3 regions of the Pantoea sp. X-Soil-TKNS-1280 genome follow, and region 2 is predicted to be linked to each of the others. Evidence: predicted binding sites of a transcription regulator. Region 2 holds the regulator's gene; each other region holds the start of a gene.
The links. Region 2 encodes PurR, which represses purine synthesis genes. Its sites were predicted from a motif close to CANGCAAACGTTTGCNTG; they were not measured.

Region 1: the regulator PurR is predicted to act here: its motif matches at 1,718-1,735, upstream of tusA (sulfurtransferase TusA).
Region 3: the regulator PurR is predicted to act here: its motif matches at 3,361-3,378, upstream of purM (phosphoribosylformylglycinamidine cyclo-ligase).

Annotation. Positions count from the first base shown of each region.
Region 1 is NZ_AP035962.1:337,993-343,294, forward strand. It holds gene glgP (glycogen phosphorylase) at 1-222, shown strand, start outside; gene AC6I8X_RS01515 (DcrB family lipoprotein) at 260-817, opposite strand; gene AC6I8X_RS01520 (7-cyano-7-deazaguanine/7-aminomethyl-7-deazaguanine transporter) at 935-1,600, opposite strand; gene tusA (sulfurtransferase TusA) at 1,796-2,047, shown strand; gene AC6I8X_RS01530 (zinc/cadmium/mercury/lead-transporting ATPase) at 2,067-4,328, opposite strand; gene AC6I8X_RS01535 (lysoplasmalogenase) at 4,422-5,051, opposite strand; gene AC6I8X_RS01540 (DUF2500 domain-containing protein) at 5,217-5,302, shown strand, end outside.
Region 2 is NZ_AP035962.1:1,879,696-1,884,997, reverse strand. It holds gene AC6I8X_RS08840 (C40 family peptidase) at 1-603, shown strand, start outside; gene cydH (cytochrome bd-I oxidase subunit CydH) at 659-748, opposite strand; gene purR (HTH-type transcriptional repressor PurR) at 1,034-2,059, shown strand; gene punR (DNA-binding transcriptional activator PunR) at 2,056-2,967, opposite strand; gene punC (purine nucleoside transporter PunC) at 3,077-4,285, shown strand; gene cfa (cyclopropane fatty acyl phospholipid synthase) at 4,594-5,302, shown strand, end outside.
Region 3 is NZ_AP035962.1:3,145,803-3,151,104, forward strand. It holds gene bepA (beta-barrel assembly-enhancing protease) at 1-76, shown strand, start outside; partial or broken gene arsC (arsenate reductase (glutaredoxin)) at 79-426, shown strand; gene hda (DnaA inactivator Hda) at 423-1,130, opposite strand; gene uraA (uracil permease) at 1,218-2,501, opposite strand; gene upp (uracil phosphoribosyltransferase) at 2,573-3,199, opposite strand; gene purM (phosphoribosylformylglycinamidine cyclo-ligase) at 3,441-4,481, shown strand; gene purN (phosphoribosylglycinamide formyltransferase) at 4,478-5,116, shown strand; gene pstB (phosphate ABC transporter ATP-binding protein PstB) at 5,217-5,302, opposite strand, start outside.

The sequences.
Region 1 (5,302 bases), 1.5 Mb from region 2:
TTGTTTGATGCGCTGGTTAACTTCGGCGATCACTACCAACTACTGGCGGATTATCGCAGCTATGTTGATACGCAGGATAAGGTGGATAAGTTGTATCGCCAGCCAGACGAATGGCAGCGGCGTGCGGCGCTGAATATCGCCAATATGGGCTATTTCTCGGCGGACCGGACCATTCAGGAGTATGCCGATGAGATCTGGCATATTTCGGCGGTAAGGTTGTAACAAGGTAACGGCGCGATTTATCGCGCCGTTACGGGGTTTATTTCAGGGTGATGCTTTTCACGATGCTGTCTGCATCGCTTTGCGCCTGCTGCTGGTTATCCGCAGGCAGGGTGATTTGGATGGTCAGCAATTTGTCATCCACTTTCGCCATAATCACTGACGACCAGGAGGTCTGGTGATTGGCGGAAATCACCGTATCCAGCTGCTGAGCAGGCTGTCCGCTCAGCGTCACCGCTTTGTCCGACACCACCTGCAACTGCGGGTCGCGGCTGCGCTGCTGCTGTTCCAGACGCTGTGACAGCGTATCCAGCGCGTCAGTGGTCGGGTCACCGGCAATCACGATAATGGCACGAGCGCCGGTTTGATCGGCATACACATGCATATTGGCCGATTCTGAACCGAGTTTACCGCTCTTATCAGACATGCCCGCTGGCAGGGTAAAGCTCAGTTTTCCATCCAGCAGATTAACCGTTTGGCTTGACTGGCTGGCGCTGGCGCCATTGTCAGCCGCAGCTGCGTCATCTTTCTTCTGGTCACAGGCCGCGAGGCCAAGCACCAGCAGGCCAATGCCCGCATATTTCACTAAGTTACGCATTCCTATCCCTTTCACAAGATTCCAGTCGGATGTTATCAAATCGAAATCGGCGGCTAAAAGCAACCGCCGGTTTGTCAGGAAATCTTAGCGGGCAGCAGAGGATCGTACTACGTGCAATTAGCCGAAATTGAGCTGACGCTGGGCCGAACGCTCCGCCAGACGCTTTAACGCTGCATTGAGCAGCACGCCATAGGCCGGCAGGAAGAAAATCATGCAGATCATTACTTTGAAGCTGTAATCCACCAGCGCGATTTCCACCCAGTGCTGAGCCATAAACGGATCCGGGCTTTTATAGAAAGCGATAAAGAAAAAGGCCAGCGTATCGCTGATATTGCCCAGAAACATCGCTGCTGCTGGCGCAATCCACCATTGTGGCAGGCGGCGCAGACGGTTAAAGACGTGTACATCCAGAATCTGCCCCAGCGCGTAAGCCATAAAGCTGGCGCTGGCGATACGCGCCACGAACAGGTTCACCTGTTCCAGCGCTGCCCAGCCTTGCCATTCGCCCTGGTAAAACACGCAGGAGACGACATAAGAGATCACCAACGCCGGGACCATCACCGCCAGGATAATACGACGGGCCAGCGGCGCGCCGAATATGCGCACGGTCAGATCGGTGGCGAGGAAAATAAACGGGAAGCTGAAGGCACCCCAGGTGGTCTGGAAGCCAAAAATGGCCACCGGCAATTGCACCAGGTAGTTACTGGAGGTGATCACCAGCAAGTGGAATAGCGACAGCCAGAACAGCGCAAACATGCGCTGACGTGGAGAAAAAGCGATCATATTAAGCCTTTTTAGTGTTGGGGTGAGGGAACCCAAAACGCCACAGCCTGCTGCGACGGTAAACGAAAAATCGGCGGCATCTTATCGCGCTGTGCGATTTATGCAATGGTTAATATTAACGCAACCGTTATCGTCTTGCGCTGGTCACCGGGCGCGCTAGAATGAGCGGCCTTACTTGTTAACAGACAGAGAATCATGAGCGATCTTTTTTCCGCGCCGGACCACACCCTCGATGCCCTTGGCCTGCGTTGCCCGGAGCCGGTGATGATGGTGCGCAAAACGGTGCGTCAGATGCAGGCGGGTGAAACCCTGCTGATTATTGCCGACGATCCGGCCACCACGCGTGATATTCCCGGCTTTTGCCGTTTTATGGAACATACATTGCTGGCGCAGCAGACGGAAACCCTGCCGTATCAGTACCTGATCCAAAAGGGAACGGATGCCTGATATCAGGCATCCGTTACGGCTAGCGCGAACGCAGTAACCGCAGCGCATTGGCGGTGACCAGCGCGGTAGCGCCGGAATCTGCCAGCACCGCCAGCCACAAGCCGGTAAAACCGAGCAATGTCGTCACCAGGAATAATGCCTTCAGCCCGAGCGCCAGCGCGATATTCTGACGGATAATACGACGTGTACGGCGGGCCAGTGCCACGGTGCGCGGCAGAATCGCCAGGCGGTTTTGCGTCAGTGCCGCATCGGCGGCTTCCAGTGCCACATCAGTCCCGCTTCCCATCGCAATGCCCAACGTGGCGGCTTTCATCGCCGGAGCATCGTTGATGCCATCGCCAATCATCGCCAGCGGATGTTGCGTATCCAGCTCACGTACAGCAGTGACTTTGTCCGCAGGCAGCAGACCGGCGCGATAATCAATCTGCAACGTTGCCGCGATCGCCGCAGCGGCGCGAGGGTTATCACCCGTCAGCATCAGGCTGCTGATGCCCAGTTTTTGCAGTGCGGCAAGGGCGGTAACCGCCTCTGCGCGCAATCGATCCTGCAACGCCAGCAGACCCAGCGGACGTGCATCCTGCAACAATATCACCACGGTTTTGCCCTGCGCTTCATACTGCGCGATGCTCAGCTGCTGTTCATCAGCCAGGTTTGTTACCTCACGCGGTGCCAGCAACTGATAGCTGATACCGCGAATATTCGCCTGAATCCCGCTGCCTGCCAGTGCCTGCTGGTTGCTGGCGGCGGGCAGGGTAAGCCGCCGACGTATCGCTTCCGCCACGATGGCCAGCGCCAGTGGATGGCTGGAACCCTGTTCAACCGCCGCGCTCAGCGCCAGCAATTGCTCTTGCTGCTCGTTGCTGAAAGCGACGATATCGGTGACCTGTGGCTTACCTTCGGTCAGCGTGCCGGTTTTATCGAACGCCATCATCCTGACGCGGCTGAGTCGTTCCAGTGCGGCGCCACCTTTGATCAATGCGCCCTGACGTGCAGCGGCAGCCAGGCCGGAGGTGATGGCTGCCGGAGTGGAGATCACCAGCGCACAGGGGCAACCGATCAGCAGCAATGTCAGCCCTTTATAGATCCATGGCAACCACTCAGTGCCAGCCAGCAGCGGCGGCAGAACCATCACCAGCAACGCCAGCAGCATAATCGCCGGGGTGTAGAGACGGCTGAAACGGTCAATAAAACGCTCCACCGGCGCGCGATGGCTTTCCGCTTCTTCAATCAGTTGCAGGATGCGGTCAATGGCGCTGTGACCCGGTTCCGAGAGCACTTTCAGCGTCACCAGACGATCAACGCTGGTGGCCCCGGCCATCACCGTTTCACCAGGCTGGCGTGCCACAGGTATTGATTCACCGGTGAGGGCACTTTCGTCAAAGCTGGCGCTGTGGCTAAGCAGCTCGCCATCGGCGGGTAAGCGACCCCCGGCGGCGACTTCAATCACATCGCCGGGCTGCAAATCCGCCAGTGCGACCTGCTGGCGCTGCGTGCCGCGCACACGGGTGGCGGTGTCGGGACGCAGCGCCATCAGTGCAGTCACCCCACGGCGAGCGCGGGTGGCCGCATAGGCTTCCAGTCTTTCGCCCAGCTGGAACAGCAGCAGCACCATCGCCGCTTCAGCGTGTGCGCCAATCACCAGCGCACCGGCGGCGGCCAGTGTCATCAGGGTTTCGATACTGAAGGGGGAGCCGCTGCGCAGCAAACGCCAGGCACTGCGCGCGACCGGTAGCAGGCCAACTAAGGTGGTGGCAATAAACAGACGATCGCCCCAGACGGGCGAGGCCAGGCTCAGCAGCCAGCTGGCGAGCATCAGCACGCCCAGCAGCAGCAAACCGGCATTTTCCTGTAAACGGCTGGGCTGAATCTGCGGATCGGAGGAAATCAGGCTGAAACCAGCGTTTTTCACCGCCTGCTCAATGGCTGGACGAATATCATTTTCTGCGTCAACGACCAGTTTTTCACTGGCAAAGATGACGCGGGCGGTGTGCACCTGCGGCAGTTTTTGTACCGCGTTTTCGATTTTGCGTGCGCAGCTCGGGCAATCCATGCCAGCAATTTGCCAGCGGAATTGTTGGGTGCCAGGGCCGAGCCTGTCGCTCTCTTCGTCGGCGTCGCCGCCGGGACTGCCGCTATTGCAGCAGTCACAGCTGCTTTCAGGCGTTACCGGTTGGGCGGCGGAAATTTGGAGCGTCACCGGGCGGGCGCTGCTGATGCCGCACAGTGGCTGCGGTTTGCTGTGGTTTTTACCACAGCCGCAGGGGTGAGAATGTTGATGCATGTAACCTCCGGATTCAGGGACGGGCATTAACCCGTACCCTGATGCTACACTCTGGAGTGCACTCCAGAGTCAAGCACTAAGGTTACTTTTTCTTCAGTTGATCCACAAAGAACGCACAATCATGAAGTGACCGGCGAAGTAGCAGGCCGCAACGATAGCACTGTCGGCACTGACCCGGCGGCGGTAATGCGTGATAAACCAGACGATATTCGCCAGCAGCAACAGCCCGGCACCGACCAGCAGCGAGAAGCTGTAATCAGTCGGACGGAAGAAGTAGTTCTCGGCGGCCACCCAGTTCATTACCAGCGTCATACCGATAAAGGTACAAACCGGCCAGCGCAGTTCCTCCAGTTTCGTCCAGATGATACCAATCAGCACCACGCCAATGATCAAGAGCGTTAGCGGGATCGGCCAGAAGAAACTCACTGTCATATGCGCGGCGAAGCTGATGGTGTACAGCAGATGCGAAAGAAAGAACGCCCCGAGGGCATACAGCATCTGCTGGCGTGGCAAAAGCGTCAGAGCATCGCCAAGCAGCGTGGCGACCAGGCCAGCCACAATCAGATAGTCGGTGGTGTTGAAGGTGGGCGCTTGCCAGGCCCAGGCTAATAGTAGCAGCAGGGTGACAGGTTTAAATAACCAGCGCTGCCATTGGGGGCCACGGTAGGTTGCATCGACATAGAGCCAACCGGAAAAAAGTACGGCAAGGAAAGACCAAAGCATGTTTTCTCCCTTTTTCTGGACGTGTTGTCCGCCAGTCTGATGAATTTTCCCAAAATCGCCAACCCAGTGTATGTTACCGGCGATGAATGTGACAATCGGGCAACTCTGGTTGTATGCTTTGTCGTCTTTACCTTTCCGACATTAACGCAAAGCACGAGCGAAAACATGAGCAAACCACCGCTACTCTTTTTTATCGTTCTGGCGATTATTGCCGTTTTGGCGACCCGTCAGTTTATCAAACAGCGCCGCGA
Region 2 (5,302 bases):
AGCAGTGTTCATAAGTTAAGACTGAAGAAACCCACGAAAACCGAAACTGCGCTGCACAAAACCACCCGCAGAAAAACCCTGCTGAAGTCGCCGACCAAAAAATATGGTCATCAGCGCGTGGCGAAAGTCATATCTGAGCAGGATGACGCCAGCGACCTCACCACCATCAGGATGAGCAAATCACACCGTCAGCGCTATCAAAAGGCGCGTGAAACGGCGATGAACAAATTAATGGGTCAGATCGGTAAACCCTACCAGTGGGGCGGTACTTCACCGCATACCGGTTTCGATTGCAGTGGTCTGGTGTGGTATGCCTATAAAGACCTGGTGAAATACAAATTCCCCCGCACCGCTAACGAAATGTATCACCTGCGTGATGCGGCGCCGATTAAACGCGATATGCTGGAGAAAGGAGATTTGGTGTTCTTCCGCATTAACCATCGCGGTACCGCTGACCATGTAGGTGTTTACCTTGGCAACGGCAAGTTTATTCAGTCACCGCGTACCGGTAAAGATATTCAGATTAGCGCATTAGGTGAAGATTACTGGCAGAAGCATTATGTTGGTGCACGCCGCATGATGACACCGAAAACCATTCGCTAAGCGGTCACTGCGCAATAAAAAGCCGGACACTGAAATTTCAGGTCCGGCTTTTTTATTAATGAAGGATCGCGGTGAAGCTGAACACGATGATCATTAACAGCGCGCCAACGGTAGTACCCAGCGCCAGTTTCAGGTCTGTACTCATCACAACTCCTTAGTCACATTAATTGAAGGGTTAATGTAATTTTCGCACAGCCCCTGGCAAAAATCTCGTGTTATCCGCGTCAGCTTGCTAGAATCGCCGCCTTTCGTTGCGCAACAGATTTTGCGCACGCTGTGTTTGTGGCCTGTTAAAGTGATTTAGACTCAGAGTTAACGCCTTTTTCTTCGCCATTTGCCCCAAAATTTGGGGCGCAAAACCATTAGCAGACGCAAACGTTTAACAATATACTTATCAGTAAGTTGCGATAAGCCCGGGAGTACCATTTTCATGGCAACAATTAAAGATGTGGCGAAACGCGCCGGTGTCTCCACCACCACGGTTTCGCATGTCATCAACAAGACGCGTTTTGTCGCGGAAGAGACGCGTAACGCCGTATGGGAAGCGATCAAAGAACTGCACTACTCGCCCAGCGCCGTGGCGCGTAGCCTGAAGGTCAACCACACCAAAACACTGGGATTGCTCGCCACCTCCAGCGAAGCCCCCTATTTCGCGGAAATCATCGAAGCGGTGGAAAACCACTGTTTCGACCGCGGCTACACGCTGATTCTCGGCAATGCGCATAACGATCTGCAAAAGCAGCGTGCTTATCTCTCGATGATGGCGCAAAAGCGCGTCGACGGTTTATTGGTGATGTGTTCCGAATATCCCGACGACCTGCTCACCATGCTGGAAGAGAACCGCAATATCCCGATGGTGGTGATGGACTGGGGCGAGTCTCGCGGTGATTTCACCGATACCGTGCAGGATAACGCGTTCCAGGGCGGCTATCTTGCGGGACGTTACCTGATCGAACGTGGACATCGCGACATTGGTGCCATCCCCGGCCAGATGGAGCGCAATACTGGCGGCGGTCGTCATGCTGGTTTTATGCAGGCACTGCATGAAGCCGGTATTACCGTTCGTCCGGAATGGATTGTGCAGGGCGACTTCGAACCAGAATCCGGTTATCAGGCGATGCAGCAGATTCTCAACCAGAAACAACGTCCGACGGCGGTGTTCTGTGGCGGCGATATCATGGCGATGGGTGCGATTTGTGCCGCCGATGAAATGGGGCTACGTGTGCCACAGGATATTTCGGTGATTGGCTATGACAACGTGCGCAACGCCCGGTATTTCACCCCAGCGCTGACGACCGTTCATCAGCCGAAAGCGCAGCTGGGAGAAAAAGCACTGGAAATGCTGCTCGATCGCATCACCAGTAAACGCGAAGAGCCGCAGACCATCGAAGTGCAGCCAACATTGATTGAACGCCGCTCAGTCGCTGACGGTCCGTTCCGCGATTATCGCCGCTAAGCCACCGTTTCGCTCAACCACTCATGGTTGAGCGTTTCAGCATCGCCCAGATAATCCAGCAACCAGCTTAATGCCGGTGAAGCGCGTTGTTCCGACCAGCTGACACAACAGGGACTCTCCGGGAAAGGCGCAGGCAACGTCAGTTCGGTTAACTCGCCACTATCCAGCAGTGGCCGGGCTAAATGGCCCGGCACCATGCCCACGCACAAACCTGCCCGCAGGCAATCCATCCCGGTTTCCCACTCCGGTACCACCAGACGTCGCTGGTTATCCAGCGTCCAGGTCATCCGCCGCGGCAGCGCCCGCGACGTATCCTCCAGCACCAGCGAAGGCCACGTCCGTAAGGTTTCTTCATCCAGCTGGGTACTTTTTGTCAGGGGATGCCCGGGACTGACCACGCAACGCCAGTTCAGCGCGCCCATATCCTGAAAGGCGAAACGCCCACCGACCGGAATGGCCTGGGTGGCCCCAATCGCCACATCGACCCGTCCATCAGCCAGCGCATCCCAGACCCCGTTGAACACTTCATAGCTGATAATCAGCTCCATATCCGGGAAGTGACGGTAGAAATCCTTTACCAGTTGCCGGGTACGCTGCGGTTTAACGATACAATCAACCGCGATGCTCAACTGACCACGCCAGCCGTTAGCCAGTTGCTGGCACTGGCGTCGGGTTGCCAGCATTTTTTTGATAACACTCCGGCCTTCACGCACGAAATGCTCACCCGCTGCCGTCAATACCACTTCCCGGTGCTGCCTTTCAAACAAAGGCACGGCCAGCCAGGTTTCCAGCTGGCGTACCGTATAGCTGATGGCAGAAGGCACGCGATGCAACTCCTGCGCCGCTGCGCTAAAACTGCCGCTGCGAGCCACCGCATCCACCACTTCAAGCGCGTATTCAGACCACATAATTTTGCCTGCAAAATTTTTGATAGCACCTCGCAAATATTAGCGTTTCACAAAGACTGCCGCACCCTTTTACACTCCCCGGCGTTTAATTTGTCTAATGAGAATCACCATGTTGTCATCAAAAGGATTTTTGCCTTACCTTGCTTTGCTAAGCATGCTGGGCTTTCTTGCTACGGATATGTACCTGCCGGCCTTCGGTGCCATGCAGCAGGATTTTGCCACTGCCCCCGGCACCATCAGCGCCAGCCTGAGCCTGTTCCTCGGTGGATTTGCCTGTGCGCAGGTGTTCTGGGGTCCGTTGTCTGACCGCTTTGGTCGCAAACCCATTCTGCTGGCCGGATTAGTGATCTTCGCGCTGGGCTGTCTCGGCATGTTGTGGGTAACCGATGTGCGACTGATGCTGGCACTGCGTTTTGTCCAGGCGCTGGGTGTTTGCGCGGCGGCTGTCAGCTGGCAGGCGCTGGTGGTTGATCGCTATCCACAGGCGCAGGCGAACAAAGTTTTCGCCACCATTATGCCGCTGGTGGCGTTGTCACCGGCACTGGCCCCGTTGCTGGGAGCCTGGCTGATGGGCCATTTCCACTGGCGTAGCATTTTCCTGCTGCTGACGCTGGTCACGCTGGTGTTGCTGGTCGGTACCCTGCAACTGGCGAACCCCACCCGCACCCAGGCGGCACGCGCGCCACAGCCCGGATGGTTGACGTTACTGGCTTCAAAGGTCTACAGCGGCAATGTGCTGATTTATTCTGCCTGCTCCGCCAGCTTTTTCGCCTGGCTGACCGGTTCGCCTTTCATCCTCGCTGATGCCGGGCTTTCACCCGCCGATATTGGTCTGAGTTATGTACCGCAGACCATCGCCTTCCTCGTAGGTGGCTTTGGTTGCCGTGCCCTGTTGAATCGGTTCCAGAGCAAACAACTGCTGCCATGGTTGCTGGTGATTTACAGCCTGAGCATCGTCAGCCTGTTTGCTGTTGCCCAGCTTGCAACACCTGCGCTCTGGGCGCTGCTGCTGCCGTTCTGTGGCATGGCATTGGCCAATGGTGCTATCTATCCGATCGTGGTCGCCAGCGCACTGCTGCCTTTCCCTCAGGCCACCGGTAAAGCGGCATCCTTACAAAATCTGCTGCAGCTGGGATTGTGTTTTATCGCCAGCCTGCTGGTTTCCGCTGGCTTACAACAGGCATTGCACAGTACCAGCCTGGTCATGCTCGCGACTGTGGCGCTTGCCTGGGCTGGTTTCGGCTGGCAGCGTGCCGCTGTGGCAAACGCACAAAGTGATGTTGCTCACAACTCCCGTCCCTGCGAAGATAATCGCTAACGCAACGGCCTTAGTTAGCAAACTAACGATAAGTCGTTGAATATTGACCCACGGAAGCATATACTGCGTGGGTCAGCATTTCTGTAACAAATCAATAACATAATTGTATTAATATTTAGCGACTCTGTCGCTGGGATGGTGTCTGCACGATGTTCTCCCCTGTGTTGTGCCAGACATTTCTATTCAGATTCATACCTCTGTAAAACGTCGGATATCTGGCGCACGGATTTTCCGTGAGTTCTCTCACAAGCCTGGAGAAATTGACTATTCTTTTCTCAGGTTGAAATCGGAAAGGTGATGGAGAAGCTATGAGTTCATCGTGTATAGAAGAAGTGAGCCTTGAAGAAAACCACTGGTTTCGTATCGCCCATGAATTACTGGAACGGGCCGATATTGCCATAAATGGTACTCGCCCCTGGGATATTCAGGTTAAGCATCCGGATTTTTTTAAACGGGTCCTGCAGGAAGGGTCGCTGGGCCTCGGTGAAAGTTACATGGACGGCTGGTGGGAATGTGAAAACCTCGACATGTTCTTTCATCGCGTACTGAAACACCATCTGGATCAGCAATTACCGCATCATTTTAAAGATACACTGCGAATCGCTGCGGCGCGTTTGACCAATCTGCAATCGAGAAAACGTGCCTGGATTGTGGGTAAAGAACATTACGATCTCGGTAATGACCTGTTTTCACTGATGCTCGATCCTTTTATGCAGTATTCCTGCGGTTACTGGAAGGATGCGGAAACACTGGAACAGGCACAGCAGGCCAAACTCGATATGATTTGCCGCAAACTGCAACTCGAACCCGGCATGTCATTGCTGGATATTGGTTGTGGCTGGGGTGGACTGGCTGAATTTGCCGCCCGCAATTACGGTGTTAAAGTGCATGGCGTGACCATTTCGGCTGAACAGCAGAAAATGGCGCAGGAGCGTTGTGCCGGTCTGGATGTCACCATTCTGTTGCAGGATTATCGTGACCTGAATCTGCAATTTGATCGCATCGTTTCTGTTGGCA
Region 3 (5,302 bases), 1.3 Mb from region 2:
GGCGCGTTATGATGCGCGCATCGACCAATTCCGCGAGCTGCAAAAACGCTTCCGTCAGTATCAAAAAGGATCTTAATCATGGTGACCATTTATCATAATCCGCGTTGCAGCAAGAGCCGCGAAACCCTTGCGCTGCTGCAACAGCAGGGAGTGCAGCCGTAAGTGGTGCTGTATCTGGAGACCCCACCCGACGTAGCCACGCTGAAAACGTTGCTGAAACAACTTGGGATGAGCAGCGCGCGTGAACTGATGCGCCGCAAAGAAGATTTGTATAAATCGCTGGAATTAGCCAACCCGGAACTGACAGAAGATCAGCTGCTACAGGCGCTGGCAGCAAACCCGAAATTGATTGAAAGGCCGATTGTGATTAACGGTGAGCAGGCGCGTCTCGGTCGCCCGCCGGAAGCGGTGCTGGAGATTGTTTAAAGCCCCAGCGCTTCTTTAACAAAGGGAATGGTGAGTTTGCGTTGTGCGCTGATCGAGGCACGATCCAGTCTGTCGAGTGTGTCGAACAGGGTGCGCATTTCACGGTCGAGGCGTTTCAGCAGGAAGCGCCCGACGTCCTCCGGCAATTCAAATCCGCGGATCCCGGCACGCAACTGCATCGCCTGCAATTTGTCGTCATCCGACAGCGGCTGTAAGCGGTAGATTTGGCCCCAGTCGAGACGTGACGCCAGGTCCGGCAACCCGAGGTTAAGCTGACGCGGCGGACGATCGCCGGTGATCAACAGGCGGGTTTTACCGATTTCCAGAATGCGGTTGTAGAGATCAAAGATCGCCATTTCCCATGCGGCATCCCCGGCGATACATTCAATATTGTCGATGCACACCAACGCCAGATGCTCCATGCCTTCCAGTACATCGGGAACAAACCAGGTGCGTTTATCCAGCGGGACGTAACCCACCGCCTCACCACGCGCCGACATTTCCGCGCAGGCCGCATGCAGCAGATGGCTGCGCCCACCGCCTTCGCGTGACCAGAAATAGAGATAGCTGCCGTGTTGCTGCACCAGCGCGCCTTGAAGCGCAGCGAGGAGGGACGGATTTTCCCCTGGCCAGAAGCTGGCAAAGGTTTCGTCATCAGGTAAGTAAAGTGGCAGTGAAAGCTGTGCCGGCGTGTTCAGAAGCACCTCAGGGTATGAACGGGCAGAAAACCGGGCAAGTTTATCATGATCCTTGCCAGAGATGAACCGGGCTTCCCTGCCCGGCAAAGACGCTTAGGATTCGCGTTGTTCTTCAGCGTCCAGCACCACTTCTTCCGGGCGTAACAGGCTGATTACGCGGAAGATCAGGCTGAGGGCCACACCGACGATGGTCGCCAGCGCCATACCTTTCAGCTCGGCAGCACCGATATGGACTTTCGCGCCACTGACACCGATGATCAGGATCACCGAGGTAAGGATCAGATTCTGTGCTTTGTTGTAATCCACTTTGGATTCAATCAGCACACGGATACCGGAGGCACCGATCACCCCGTACAGCAGCAAAGAGACACCGCCCATCACCGGCACCGGGATCGCCTGAATCGCCGCCGCCAGTTTACCGACGCAGGACAGCAGAATCGCCAGGATCGCCGCGCCACCGATCACCCAGGTACTGTAGACACGGGTAATCGCCATCACGCCAATGTTTTCACCGTAGGTCGTGTTAGGCGTCGAACCGAAGAAACCGGAGATCATGGTAGAGAGACCATTAGCAAACATCGAGCGATGCAGGCCCGGATCGCGGATCAGATCTTTTTTGACGATATTCGCCGTCACCACCAGGTGACCAACGTGCTCGGCAATCACCACCAGCGCCGCAGGCAGAATGGTCAGCATCGCTGCCCACTCGAAGCGCGGCGTGTAGAAAGTTGGCAACGCGAACCAGGGCGCATTCACCACCGAAGACCAGTTGACGATCCCCATAAATGAAGAGAGCGCGTAGCCCACCAGCACGCCGATCAGAATCGGGATGATGGCGAAGAAACCCCGGAACAGTACCGAACCGAAAACGGTAACGCCGAGCGTGACCATCGAGATAAACACGGTGGTGCCATCCGGTGAGGTGCCCTCAGCGGGCAGCAGTCCGGCCATATTGGCCGCCACGCCTGCCAGTTCCAGGCCGATAACCGCAACAATTGCGCCCATCGCTGCTGGCGGGAACATCACATCCAGCCAGCCGGTACCGGCTTTTTTCACTATCAGCGCCACCACACAGAACAGGAAGCCGCAGAGGATAAAGCCCCCCAGCGCCACTTCATAGCCCAGCGGCAGCAACAGCAACACCGGTGAAATAAAAGCAAAGCTGGAGCCGAGATAGGCCGGAATTTTGCCTTTACAGATAAACAGGTACAGCAGCGTACCGACACCGTTAAACAGCAACACCGTGGCCGGGTTGATGTGGAACAAAATCGGCACCAGCACCGTTGCACCAAACATAGCAAACAGATGTTGCAGGCTGAGTGGAATGGTTTTGAGTAGCGGCGGTCGTTCGTTAACGCCGATGGCGCGACGAGTCATTCAGTTATCCCCTTGAGTTGTGTGGTGCTTTTTTGCCAAAAAAAAGCCGACTCTCTGGCCGGCTGCTTTCTTTATTTGGTTCCGAAAATCTTGTCACCGGCATCGCCGAGACCAGGAATAATGTAGCCCTTCTCGTTCAGGCCTTTATCAATAGACGCGGTGTACAGTTCCACATCCGGGTGCGCTTTTTCCAGCGCGGCAATCCCTTCCGGTGCCGCCACCAGCACCAGCACCTTGATGCTGTTACAACCGGCTTTTTTCAGCAGGTCGATGGTGGCGATCATTGATCCACCGGTCGCCAGCATCGGGTCAACCACCAGCGCCATGCGTTCTTCAATGTTGGAAACCAGTTTCTGGAAGTACGGCACCGGCTCGAGGGTTTCTTCATCACGATAGACACCCACCACGCTGATACGCGCGCTTGGTACGTGCTCCAGCACCCCTTCCATCATGCCCAGACCGGCGCGCAGAATCGGCACCACGGTAATTTTTTTGCCTTTGATTTGTTCGATTTCTACCGGGCCATTCCAGCCTTCGATGGTAACGCGTTCGGTTGCCAGGTCGGCAGTGGCTTCATAGGTCAACAGACTACCCACTTCCGAGGCCAGTTCGCGGAATCGCTTGGTGCTGACATCATGCTCACGCATCAGGCCCAGTTTATGTTTGACCAGCGGGTGTTTGACTTCCACGATCTTCATGAGTGTTCTCCCGGAATTGTGTTGAGCGAAAAAAAAATCGCCGGATTATACCGCCTTTTTTCCGCGACGCCATATGTCATTGGTCAATACAACGCCCTGCTCCCTCCGGGATTAAGGATTAGCGAAAAAGCGGTACTGTGCAAAGGTGGCGTGAGATGGGACTCGCAAACGTTTGCCTGCGCTGGTAGAATTACGCCGCTTTATTTTAACCACCAACCGCAACTCGCGTGGGGATTCCGCAGTGACCGACAAGACCTCTCTCAGCTACAAAGACGCCGGTGTAGATATTGACGCTGGTAACGCTCTGGTTGACCGTATCAAAGGCGTAGTGAAAAAGACCCGCCGCCCGGAAGTGATGGGTGGACTGGGTGGCTTTGGCGCGCTTTGTGCGCTGCCGCAGAAATACCGCGAGCCAGTGCTGGTTTCCGGCACCGACGGCGTCGGCACCAAGCTGCGTCTGGCGATGGATCTGAAACGCCATGACAGCATCGGTATCGATCTGGTGGCGATGTGCGTGAATGACCTGGTGGTACAAGGCGCTGAGCCGCTGTTCTTCCTCGACTACTATGCAACCGGCAAGCTGGATGTGGATACCGCTTCATCGGTCATCACCGGTATCGCAGAAGGTTGTCTGCAATCGGGTTGTGCGCTGGTCGGCGGTGAAACCGCTGAAATGCCGGGCATGTACCATGGTGAAGATTACGACGTGGCCGGTTTCTGCGTTGGCGTGGTGGAAAAATCAGAAATCATCGACGGCTCGAAAGTGCAGGATGGCGATGTACTGATTGCGCTGGGTTCCAGCGGTCCGCACTCCAACGGTTATTCGCTGGTGCGTAAAATCCTCCAGGTGAGCCAGACCGATCCGGAAAGCAAACAGCTGGAAGGTAAATCGCTGGCCGATCATCTGCTGGCCCCGACCCGTATCTACGTGAAAAACATCCTCAGCCTGATCGAACAGGTTGATGTGCACGCGATTGCGCACCTCACCGGTGGCGGCTTCTGGGAAAACATTCCGCGCGTACTGCCGGACAACACCCAGGCGGTGCTGGAAGAGAGCAGCTGGCAGTGGCCAGCGGTGTTCGGCTGGCTGCAGCAGGCAGGTAACGTTAGCCGTCATGAAATGTACCGCACCTTTAACTGCGGCGTGGGTATGGTGATTGCGCTAAGCGCGGCAGAAGCCGACAAAGCGATTCAGCTGATGACCGACGCGGGCGAGCAGGCGTGGAAAATCGGTGTGATCAAAGCTTCTGATGCCGAAGAGCGTGTGGTCATCAACCCATGAAGAAACTGGTTGTACTGATTTCCGGTAACGGGAGCAATCTTCAGTCCATCCTCGACGCCTGCGCAAGCGGGCGGATTAACGGCAGCGTGGCTGCCGTTTTCAGTAATAAAGCCTCGGCCATGGGTTTGACGCGCGCGCAGGAAGCGGGGGTTGCGACCCATACGCTGGCCGCCAGTGAATTTGCCGACCGTGACGCCTTCGATCGCCAGCTGATGCAGGAGATTGATGCTTACGCCCCGGATCTGGTGGTGCTGGCTGGTTACATGCGTATTCTCAGCCAGGCGTTTGTTGCGCATTACCACGATCGTCTGGTCAACATCCATCCCTCCCTGCTGCCGAAGTATCCCGGCCTGCACACTCATCGCCAGGCGCTGGAGAATGGCGACGAGGAACACGGCACCTCCGTGCATTTCGTCACGGATGAGCTGGATGGCGGGCCGATTATTTTGCAGGCGCGCGTACCGGTGTTTGCGGATGATACGGAAGATGAAATCACCGCCCGCGTGCAGCATCAGGAGCATGCGATTTATCCGCTGGTGATCAGCTGGTTTGTCGATGGACGCTTGCAGATGCGCGAGGGTGCCGCCTGGCTGGATGGCCAACCGTTGCCGCCACAGGGTTATGCCCACGATTGATCCCGTATCCAATACGACTTCGCGCGATAAATCGCGCCGCTACAGTATTCGCAACCTTTTGTAGCGGCGCTATTTATCGCGCAAGGTTTTAGGTTTTGCCTTACCCAAACCGTCCCGTAATGTAATCTTCGGTGCGCCGTGTTTTCGGCGTGGTGAAGATGCGGTCGGTTTCATCAAACTCCACCA